DNA from 3 places in the Actinomyces urogenitalis genome. Region 1 is predicted to be linked to each of the others. Evidence: riboswitches for the same ligand, from Rfam matches in the RefSeq annotation. Region 1 holds a riboswitch; each other region holds the start of a gene.

Region 1 (3,266 bases):
GACCACGAGCCCTGCCACTACCGCTGCCACCAGACCGGACCCGCCCAGGTGCTCGGCCGGGACGGACGCCAGGAAGGGTACGGTGAAGGAGACGGCCGTGTCCGCGGCTGAGTCGGAGATACGCGATCGCACGCGCACCGCCACCTCGCCCACGGCCCAGCCCACGACCAGGGCCACCGCCAGGGCCAGCAGGAACTCCCCTGCCAGGGTCAGCGGCTCCAGGGCGTCCTCGTTGGTCATGAGCCCGGCGGAGACGGCTGAGGAGAGCAGGACCAGGGCAGTGGCGTCGTTAAAGAGCCCCTCCCCCTCCAGGATCGTGATGATGCGGTGGCTCACGCCCGAGCCTCGGGCGATGGAGACAGCCACAGCATCCGTGGGGCTGAGCACCGCACCCAGCGCGATCGCCCAGGGAAGCGCGATGGCGGGTACCAGGAGGTGGATCACCACTCCCAGCACGAGCGCCGAGACCACCACCAGCCCGATCGCCAAGCCGGCAACGGTCTGCAGCTCTCGGCGGAAGTCCATCACCGGCATCGAGACTGCAGCCGCGAAGAGCAGGGGCGGCAGCACCATCTCCAGGATGATCTCCGGCTCAACCTCCACCGCCGCCACCCAGGGCAGGAATCCGACGCCGACCCCCAGGGCCAGCAGAATCAGCGGCGAGGCCACCCCAACCTTGGGCGCGAGCTGGTTGCAGGCCGCAATGACTAAGAGCCCGGCCACGGCAACAAAAAGAGGAGCCACGGACCCAGGATAGAACGGGGCACAGACAGCCATGCTCCCGCTTGCCACGGGGCAGACCGTGGCAAGCGGGAGCAGCAGGAAGGAGGAGCCCGGGCCGGGCGTCACCGCCGTCGGCCCAGCCGCCTCACAGACGCTCGGAGACCAGACGAGCCCCCTCGGTCAGCGAGGCGAGCTTGGCCCAGGCGATGTGGGAGTGGATACGCCCGCCCAGGCCGCAGTCGGTGGAGGCCACGACGCGCTCAGGTCCCACCAGCTCGGCGAAACGCGTGATGCGGTCTGCCACGAGCTCGGGGTGCTCGACGACGTTGGTCGCGTGGGAGACGACGCCCGGAATGAGGTACTTGCCCTCAGGCAGCTCGACGTCCTTCCAGATCTTCCACTCGTGCTCGTGGCGGGCGTTGGCGGCCTCGAAGGTAAGCCCGTTGGCGTTGACGGCGAGCGCCAGGTCCACCACGTGGCGGAACTCCAGGTCGGTGGAGTGCGGGCCGTGCCACGAGCCCCAGCACACGTGGTAGCGCACGAGGTCGGGGTCGATCCCCTCCAGGGCGTGGTTGAGGGCCTCGATACGCACTGCGGAGAAGCGACGGTAGTCCTCGATAGCGGGCTCCACCTTGAACTGGTCCCACGACTCAGTCAGGTCAGGGGCGTCGATCTGGACCGTGAGGCCGGCGTCCGTAATGGCCTTGTACTCCTCGCGCAGGGCCTCGGCCCAGGCCCACACGGCCGCCTCGTCGTCCTCGTAGTAATAGTTGCCGATGCGCGCCGCCGCGGCCGGGCTGATCGAGGCTACAAAGCCCTCGGACACCGGCTTGCCGGCCTTGGCCAGCGCCTCCTTGAGGGAGGCGATATCACGAGCCACGACCTCCTGGCCGGTGTAGGACAGCTCTCCGGTCAGGGCTGGGAAGGACCAGGGGCGACGGGTGGCCAGGTGGATACCCGAGGTGGGGTCGGAGTAGGCGTCAGCGAAGGCGACCCAGTCGCGACGGTCGGTCATCGCGTCCAGCTCGAGCTTGCCGGCGGGGGTGGGCTTGCGCGGCGGCAGCTCGTCAAGCAGCTCCAGGCCGGCGAAGCGGGTGAAGGAGTAGGACCACCAGGCGCCGTAGTCGACCTTCTCGGTCATGGCGTGGCCGTACTCGCCGTCGTTGACGATCGTGATGCCCAGCTCAGCCTGCTTGGCGACCACGGCATCGGTCTCGGAGCGGACGACGGCGGCCAGGTCGGAGTCGGACAGAGCGCCGGTGGCGTGGTCGGCGTTGGCCTTGAGAAGGGTGTCAGTACGGGGCAGGGAGCCGACGTGGGTGGTGCGGATGGAGGTGGTCATGAGTGGTCCTGTCATTCCTGCGGCACTCGCCGCGGTGGTCATGGAGATAAGGACCGGAACCGGCAGAGCCGGCTGGGGGCTGAGACGTCCGGGCGCCTCAGCGGGGCATGACCACCCCTGCCACGCGCTCGGGCGTGAGCAGGGGAGTCTCCGTCCTGACGGTGCAGCAGGCGCTGCTGCATCGGCTGGTGGTCATCAGGTGTCCTTCCATCGGTCCTGGCGGGAGCACCGGGGCCGGCAGAGCCGGTCGGTTGCTGCGGCGTCGAAGAGCCAGGTCTCTCAGCCGCTCGGGATGGCTACGGCGGCAGGATACACGTGCCCGCCCAGCCCGCAAGTCCGCCCATCCGCCAGGCGAGATGCTGGGGTGCCTGGGTGAGTGACTACCCAGGCACCCCAGCATCAGGATCGAGGACGGGCCGCGCCCGCCTCAGCGGGTCTCAGCCGCGCCGCCCCTTTCCACGGACCTCGCCACCGCGTCCGGCGCGTCCACGGCCCTGATCCTGGCGCTCGCCGGGCTGCGAACGGCCCTCGCCACGGCCGTGTCCGTGGCCGCGACCGTCCTCGCCATGATCATGGTGGCCGTGTCCCCGGCCGCCGTGGGGTCCGCCGTGGGGGCCGCCGTGGTGGTGGTCCGGGCCAAAGCCCAGCTCACGCATGCGCCGCAGCCCGGCCACGCGCTTCTCCCCCATCCGGCGACGGGCCTCGTCCAGCCAGGCCTCGACGTCGTCGTCATCCTCAAGGCCGAGCTCCTCCTCCAGGGAGGCGATGACCTTGTCGAGCAGGGCCGCCAGCGTCGTGGCCTCGTCATCGCTCAGGACGTTCAGGTACTCGCTGCGGCCGGAGCCGGTGGCGGCGTGACGGCCGGCCTGCGTGAGGGCAACGACCTTGACCCGGCGGTCACCCTCGCTCGGGGTGCGCTCGATGAGGCCCTGGGCCTCAAGCTTGGTGAGCAGCTCGTTGAGGGACTGCTGGCGGATATCGAGCAGGTAGGCCAGCTCGCGAGTGGGCAAGGGGCTGGAGAGCTTGAGAGCAGCCAGGACCCGTCCCTGGCCGCGAGTGGTGTCCGCGTAGGGGCCACCGGAGGTACGCGCCTCAATGCGACGGCGGTGGCTCAGGCGCTGCAGGCGGCGAAGCCGGTCGTGGACGGGGGCCAGGACGCTGGCGCGGTCCTCGGAGCCGATTGCCTCAGTGTTGTCAGTGT
Region 2 (3,266 bases), on a different contig from region 1:
GGGGATCGCACCCACTGTCAGCGGGACGCAGGCGGCCTGCCAGCCGATCGAGGTCCCCAGCAGGAAGCGCGTGAAGCTCATGATCGCGACCAGCAGGATGATGAAGGGCATCGAGCGGCCGAAGTTGACGATCTGGGACAGGACCTCGTAGACGGTCCGGTTGCGGTGCTGACCGCGCTTGCCGGTGGACACGAGCGCCAGGCCGAGCAGCAGGCCGAAGACGATGGTCAGCGCCCCGGACACGAAGGTCATGCCCAGGGTCTCCATGGTCGCCGAGACGAGCTTGCGCTGAATGACCTTGCGCTCGAACCAGGTGCCGTCCTCGGCGGCGGCGAGCAGCCCGGTCGCAAGGGGGCTGGTCAGGGCAGTAGTCAGGACGCTCATGCGCGCACCTCCGCGACGACGCCGGCACCTCGCAGGGCCTGAAGGGCGGCCTGCGTGCGCTCAGCGGGAAGAGTCAGTGCCAGGCGTCCGACCTGTGCCTGGCCAAGGGTCTCGAAGACGCCGCCTGCTACGTCAGCGCCCTGCTCGGCCACCAGGGCGAGGACCTGGGCGGCGGCGGGCTGACCGGGGTGAGCGGTCAGGGCGACGTCGATGACGGCCTCGCCCTCGTGCACCGCGGCGTCGGGGATGACAGGGACCGGGACGAGCTCGTGGGACAGGCGCGAGGTGACGTCCGAGACGACCTCCTCGATGGGCCCGGACTCGACGATACGGCCGGCTTCCAGCAGGCTCACGGAGTCGCAGATCGCGCGGACCACGCTCATCTCGTGGGTGATGATGACGACGGTGACGCCCAGGCGGTCGCGCACGTCCCGGATGAGCTCCAGGATGGAGCGCGTGGTCTCCGGGTCGAGGGCGCTGGTCGGCTCATCGCACAGCAGCACCGAGGGCTGGTCCGACAGGGCCCGCGCGATTCCCACGCGCTGCTTCTGGCCCCCGGACAGCTGGGCCGGGTAGGAGGCGCCGCGGTCGGCCAGACCCACCAGGTCCAGCATCTTCTCCACGGTCTCGTGGCGCGAGCCCTTGCGCACGCCCGCCATCGCCAGCGGGTAGGCGATGTTCTGCGCCGTCGTGCGCTGCTCCAGGAGGTTGGCGTGCTGGAAGACCATGCCGATCGAGCGGCGGGCCTCGCGCAGCTCGCGGGCGGACAAGGAGGACATGTCCTTGCCGGCCACGCGCACGGTACCGCTGGTCACCGGCTCCAGGCTGGTCAGGCAGCGCACCAGGGTGGACTTGCCTGCGCCGGAGGTGCCGACGATGCCGTGGATCGTGCCGGGCTGGATCTCCAGGCTCAGCCCGTCCAGCGCGCGGACCTCGCTGCCGTCGGAGAGGCGGTAGACCTTGTGGACGTCCTTGAGGGAGATCATCGGCTCCCCGCCTGCGGCCGCACCGGCGTCCGCTGCATCGGGGCCAGCAGGGACGTCGATGGCGGTGGGATGTGGTGAGACTGCGCTCATAGCTCCTCCATCGGTCCTGGCGGAAGCACCCTCACCGCATGAGCGGGGGTTGCTGCAACGTCGTCGAGCCAGGTCTCTCGGTTGCTCTGGATGGTCATGGCAACGATAGGCAGCGTCCAGCGGGCCGTTCAAGTACGCGCGGTGCAGAGGGATGAAGGTCACGCTGGCCCCGGCGAGGTCGGCCATGGCAGCCACGGGCGAAAAACGGCTGCGCACACTCCTGCCACGGTGCCAGGATCAGTGCATGAGTGCCACCAGCGCCAACGTCACCACTGACATCCTGGGCCAGCCCTGGCTCGCCCGCAGGATCCCCGTCACCGAGTCCGAGGCGGCCCCAGGTGCTGACCACGCCATGCTGGTCTACCGCCGCCAGGCCGAGCCGGCCGACGGCGTGCGGCCGCGTCACGCTCGCGCCGTGCTCTATCTCCACGGTCGCAGCGACTACTTCTTCCAGACCTGGGTGGCTGACGCGCTGGACGAGGCTGGCTACGAGTTCTACGCCCTGGACCTGCGCGCCTGCGGGCGGGCGGGGCTGGGCTACTGGTCGCCCCACGACGTGCGTGACCTGCGCGTCCATGACGAGGAGATCGCTGAGGCCCTGCGGATCATTCGGCAGGAGCACGGCCATGACGTCGTCGTCCTCAACGCCCACTCAACCGGCGGGCTGCAGGCTGTCATCTGGGCCGCTGACCATCCGGGCAGCGTCGAGGCCCTGACTCTCAACTCCCCGTGGCTGGACCTCAACTCCTCCGCCCTCATTCGCTCCTACGGCTCGGCCTTTGTCGACCTGCTCTCACGGCGTGCCCCGGAGCGAGTCATTGACAACCCGGCCGAGGCTGAGGCCGAGGACGCTGACCTGTACGCCCACAGCCTTCACCGGCAGTGGGGCGGGGAGTGGGACTGGGACCTCACCCTCAAACCCAGTCCGTCCTTCCCGGTCCGGGCAGGGTTCCTGGCGGGTATCCGCAGGCTTCAGCGCGAGGTCCACCACGGACTCGGCATCGAGGTCCCGATCCTGCTGTGCTGCTCGACGGCGTCGGCCGGGGCCGAGGCGACGCGTGAGGAGGCACTGCGCTGCGACGTCGTCCTCAGCGTGGACCAGATGCTTGACCGGGCGCCCTACCTGGGCAACGACGTCACAGTGCGCCAGATCGAGGGAGGCGTTCACGACCTGGCGCTCTCGCCTGAGCCCGCGCGGACGCAGTACCTGCAGGCACTGACGGGCTGGCTCACCGCCCGTCTGGGCTAGATCCAGCAGCGAGCTCGACCAGCGCGGGGGTGAGGGCGTCGCTCACGCGCTCGACGACCTCCAGGGTCTCCACGAAGTCCTCCACCGTCCCGTACCAGGGATCGGGCACATCGAGGCTGTAGCGTGCTCCGGCGCCCTCGGCGAGCTCCTGACGCTGGGCAAGAGCGTGAGGATCCAGCTCGCGGAACATCCGGATTCGTGAGGCGTCCAGGCCCAGCCGCTCGGCACGGCGTGTCATCTCGCGGTGATGTCCGCAGGTCATGGCCAGCAGGAGGTCGGCGTCGGCGAGCTCGCGGTCAGACAGCCGGTGGGCGTGGTGCGTGGCGATGGCGCCAGCGCATGCACGATCGGCCGGAGAGGCTCCGACTCCGTAGCCATGGTTAGCCAGGACCCGACGGGCCCGCCGGTCCACGGGGTTGCCCAGCTCCTCGTCCGAGACTCCCGCGGAGGTGACCAGGACGCCGTCGGCACCGTCCGTGGGCACGCCCGCAGCCGTGAGGCGGTCGATGAGGACGACCTCGGCCATGGCCGAGCGGCAGATGTTGCCGGTGCAGACC
Region 3 (3,266 bases), on a different contig from region 1:
GCAGCGCGAAGCCCTCGGTCGCCCCGGCGGTGGAGTCGGGGAACTCCTCCGTCAGCGCGCCGTGCAGCATGAGGACGGGCCAGGGTAGGTCCGCCATGATCTGTGCAGGCTCCTGCAGTGAGACGTCGGCCAGGGTCTGCTTGGACAGGACGTCCCACTCGCGCGAGTTGGGGTTGTCATCGACGAGGCGGGTCAGGCCGTGTCGGTCGAGCTCGTCGAGCTGCTCGGGGGAGAAGACGTTTTCCCACAGGATCGACTGCGGGCCGACCACCGCCCCGGAGAGCACCACGGCGCGTACGGGCTCCGGGCGGGCCAGCAGCACCGCCGTCGCCCCGAATCCGTTGGCGTGCACGCCTTGGCGCGAGTAGCCCAGGTCCTCCAGCCAGCCGCACACGGCCTGGAGGTCATCGCTCTCGCCGGCCAGGGTCACGACGTCGTCGTCGGACTCGCCCAGGCCGGAGAAGTCGAACTGGAAGGTGGCGTAGCCCGCCTGGCGGTACCGCGCCGCGAGCTGGTCCAGGCGGTAGCTGAAGCCGTGGCGGTCGGTGAGGAAGTCGTGCGCCAGGATGATGACGGCCTCGTGGCGCGCTGGGGCGGTTCCGCCCTCGCGAACGAGCGTGGTCAGCGCCTCGGGGTCGAGATCGGCGACGCCGTCGGGCAGGCGGAGCGTCCCGGACAGGGAGATGCCCCGGGCCGTGTCGATGCGGACGTCAGTCATGCTCCCAACCTAGGCCAGCCGGCGCTCGCGGGCGACGGACCTGTGGCGGGGCCCGGGGGATTGCGCTGGCAGCGTGATGCTTGCGCCGCCGCCCCGCGGTGCATGGCGCGACCTCATGTGGGCTGCTGCGGCGTGGTGCTTCCGTGGCGCTTGTCACTACTGCCTGGCGCTCGCCGCTACCTCTTCCTGTCTTTCGCTATCCCGCGGTGTTGGTCGACCGTGCGTGTGTGGGTCAGCTCTTGCTTTCGTTGCTACCCCGCGGCGTCCACCGCTACCCCGTTGTGCCTGTCGCTACTCCTTGGTGTTGGTCGCTACCCCGTAGCGGGCGCCCCCTCCGCTTTCGACGCTATCCCATGGTGCTGGTCGCTACCGTCTCCTGCCTTTCGCTACCCCTTGGTGTTGGTCGCTACCCGGTAGCGCGTGCTGCGGGGTAGCGAAGGAAACGAAGGGGTAGCGGCGATGGTGGAGGGGTAGCGGAGGGCGGGCAGTGACGCGGTTGGGCCCCGTGCTTGTGCGGTTTGCTACTACCCCATGGTGTCCACCGCCACCCGGTTCTGGCGTTCGCTACCCCTTGGTGTTGGTCGCTACCCGGTAGCGCGTGCCACGGGGTAGCGAAGGAAACGAAGGGGTAGCGGAGGTAACGGTGAGGTAGCAGAGGACGGGCGTGGGCGGTCTTGGTGGGAGTGCGGAGGGCGCGAAGGATGGGCAAACGCAGCGGCTGCGCCGGTGGCATCGGCGAAAATGCTCGTCGCCACCAGGGTCTGCCGCCAGCCCCGTTACCGCCAGGCCCGCGGCCGCCAGCCCCTCGGTCGCTAGGGCCTGCCGCCACCAGAGGAGCACAAACCAAATGGTTAGTTTCTTGCGGTATGGCGCGATTTGCGTGAGCGCCCGGCCGTCGGTGTAAGGTCTGCTCCAACATCCATCCAGAGCGGCTGAGAGACCTGGCTCTATGACGCCGCAGCAACCCTCACGCGGGGTGCTTCCGCCAGGATCGATGGAGAACACCATGTCGCCGTCCCTGGCACAGCCGTATACCCGTCACGTCGCCCCCAAGCCTTCCCCGGCAGCTATCGCGCCGTCTCTCACTCCCGCCGAGCCCGCCCGCCCGAGCCTGTCCCTGGAGCTCTTCCCTCCCCGCCCGGGCCGCTACGCCTCGCAGACCTGGGGCGCTCTCGACCGGCTCCTTGCCGCCCGCCCCGACTTCGTCTCGGTGACCTACCGTCCCCGCTTCATCACGACAGCGGGCGGCCCGACCGCAGCAGCAGGCTCTCCCACGCGCCTGCACGTCGTGCGCGAGCACAACCCCTCCGAGGACGTCGTCGCCCACGTCATCGCCACCTCCCGCGTCCCGCTCATGGCCCACCTGACGTGCCTGGGCTACCGCAAGGCCAACGTCGTCGAGATCGTTCGCCTCTTCCTCGACATGGGGGTCAGGCGCTTCCTCGCCCTGCGCGGAGACCCGCCGCGTGGCGTGGCTGCCGAGGACGTCGTTGGCGAGCTGCGCCACGCCGACCAGCTCGTCCGCGTCATTCGTGAGGTCGAGGCCGAGTACTTCGACGACGGCGCCCGCCACGTCCAGGTGGCAGTGGCCGCCTACCCGGCCGCCGTTGACTACGCCCGCGAGATCGGGGTGCTCGCCGCCAAGCAGGCCGCGGGCGCGGACCTGGCCATCACCCAGGTCTTCTACGAGTCCGAGGACTACCTCGCTCTGGCCCGCGCCGCCAGCTACTGCGGCGTCACCATGCCCATCCTGCCCGGTATCATCCCGCTGACCGACCTGCGGCGCCTGACCCGCTTGGAGGACCTGACCGGCGTGAGCGTGCCGACTCGGCTGAGCCAGACCCTGACCTCGCGCCAGGGCGCTTCGGTCATGACCGCCGGCATCGACGCCACCCTCCAGCTTGCCGGCGACCTCATTGAGGGAGGCGCGCCCGGCCTGCACCTCTACACCTTCAACCGCACCCGCCCCGCCCTGGACGTCATCTCCCAGTTCCGCCTGGGCGGGGTGCTCGACGGTGCCCGCCCTGACCGCGTCACCCAGCGCGAGATCGCCCGCGCCTACATCAACGCCGTGCCAGGTTCCGGCGCGCGGCTGACGGGGCGAATGCCGGTGGCGGCTCGGCCCTGACGGGTGCCGGGTCCCGCCGTTGCGGGTCCGCCACCGGCCGACGCCGCAGGGACCGTACGTCCTCATCCCTCCCCGCGCCGTGCGCGTCCTGACCTCGATGACTGCCAGACAGAAAGGCATCCCATGACCTCCATCAACCACCCCAGCGCCACGCAGCCCTCCACCACGGGCTCGCAGATCCCCACCACGCCCTTGCCGCCGGCCACGATCCTCGGCTACCCGCGCATCGGCGCCGACCGCGAGCTCAAGCGCGCGGTGGAGTCCTACTGGAAGGGTGCCACCGACCTGGCGGCCTTGCGTCGCTCGGCTCGGTCCTTGCGCGAGGCCACTCGATCCCACCTGCGCGAGCTTGGACTGACCGGCCCTAGCGCTGTGCCGGCGGACTTCGCCTACTACGACCAGGTCCTCCAGGTCACCACG

What was found. Region 1 has a riboswitch for S-adenosylmethionine ahead of CYJ26_RS04290 (cobalamin-independent methionine synthase II family protein). Riboswitches for the same ligand answer to the same signal wherever they lie in the genome.
Region 2: another riboswitch for S-adenosylmethionine. It lies ahead of CYJ26_RS06655 (methionine ABC transporter ATP-binding protein); the one in region 1 lies ahead of CYJ26_RS04290 (cobalamin-independent methionine synthase II family protein).
Region 3: another riboswitch for S-adenosylmethionine. It lies ahead of CYJ26_RS07195 (methylenetetrahydrofolate reductase); the one in region 1 lies ahead of CYJ26_RS04290 (cobalamin-independent methionine synthase II family protein).

The regions. Positions count from the first base shown of each region.
Region 1 covers NZ_PKHA01000003.1:28,271-31,536, forward strand. The annotation lists gene CYJ26_RS04285 (cation:proton antiporter) at 1-777, opposite strand, end outside; gene CYJ26_RS04290 (cobalamin-independent methionine synthase II family protein) at 869-2,065, opposite strand; SAM riboswitch class I at 2,270-2,364, opposite strand; gene CYJ26_RS04295 (MarR family winged helix-turn-helix transcriptional regulator) at 2,503-3,266, opposite strand, start outside.
Region 2 covers NZ_PKHA01000006.1:15,311-18,576, forward strand. The annotation lists gene CYJ26_RS06650 (methionine ABC transporter permease) at 1-384, opposite strand, end outside; gene CYJ26_RS06655 (methionine ABC transporter ATP-binding protein) at 381-1,460, opposite strand; SAM riboswitch class I at 1,465-1,557, opposite strand; gene CYJ26_RS06660 (alpha/beta hydrolase) at 1,705-2,709, shown strand; gene CYJ26_RS06665 (low molecular weight protein-tyrosine-phosphatase) at 2,690-3,266, opposite strand, start outside.
Region 3 covers NZ_PKHA01000006.1:134,332-137,597, forward strand. The annotation lists gene CYJ26_RS07190 (alpha/beta hydrolase family protein) at 1-718, opposite strand, end outside; SAM riboswitch class I at 1,635-1,719, shown strand; gene CYJ26_RS07195 (methylenetetrahydrofolate reductase) at 1,713-2,846, shown strand; gene metE (5-methyltetrahydropteroyltriglutamate--homocysteine S-methyltransferase) at 2,970-3,266, shown strand, end outside.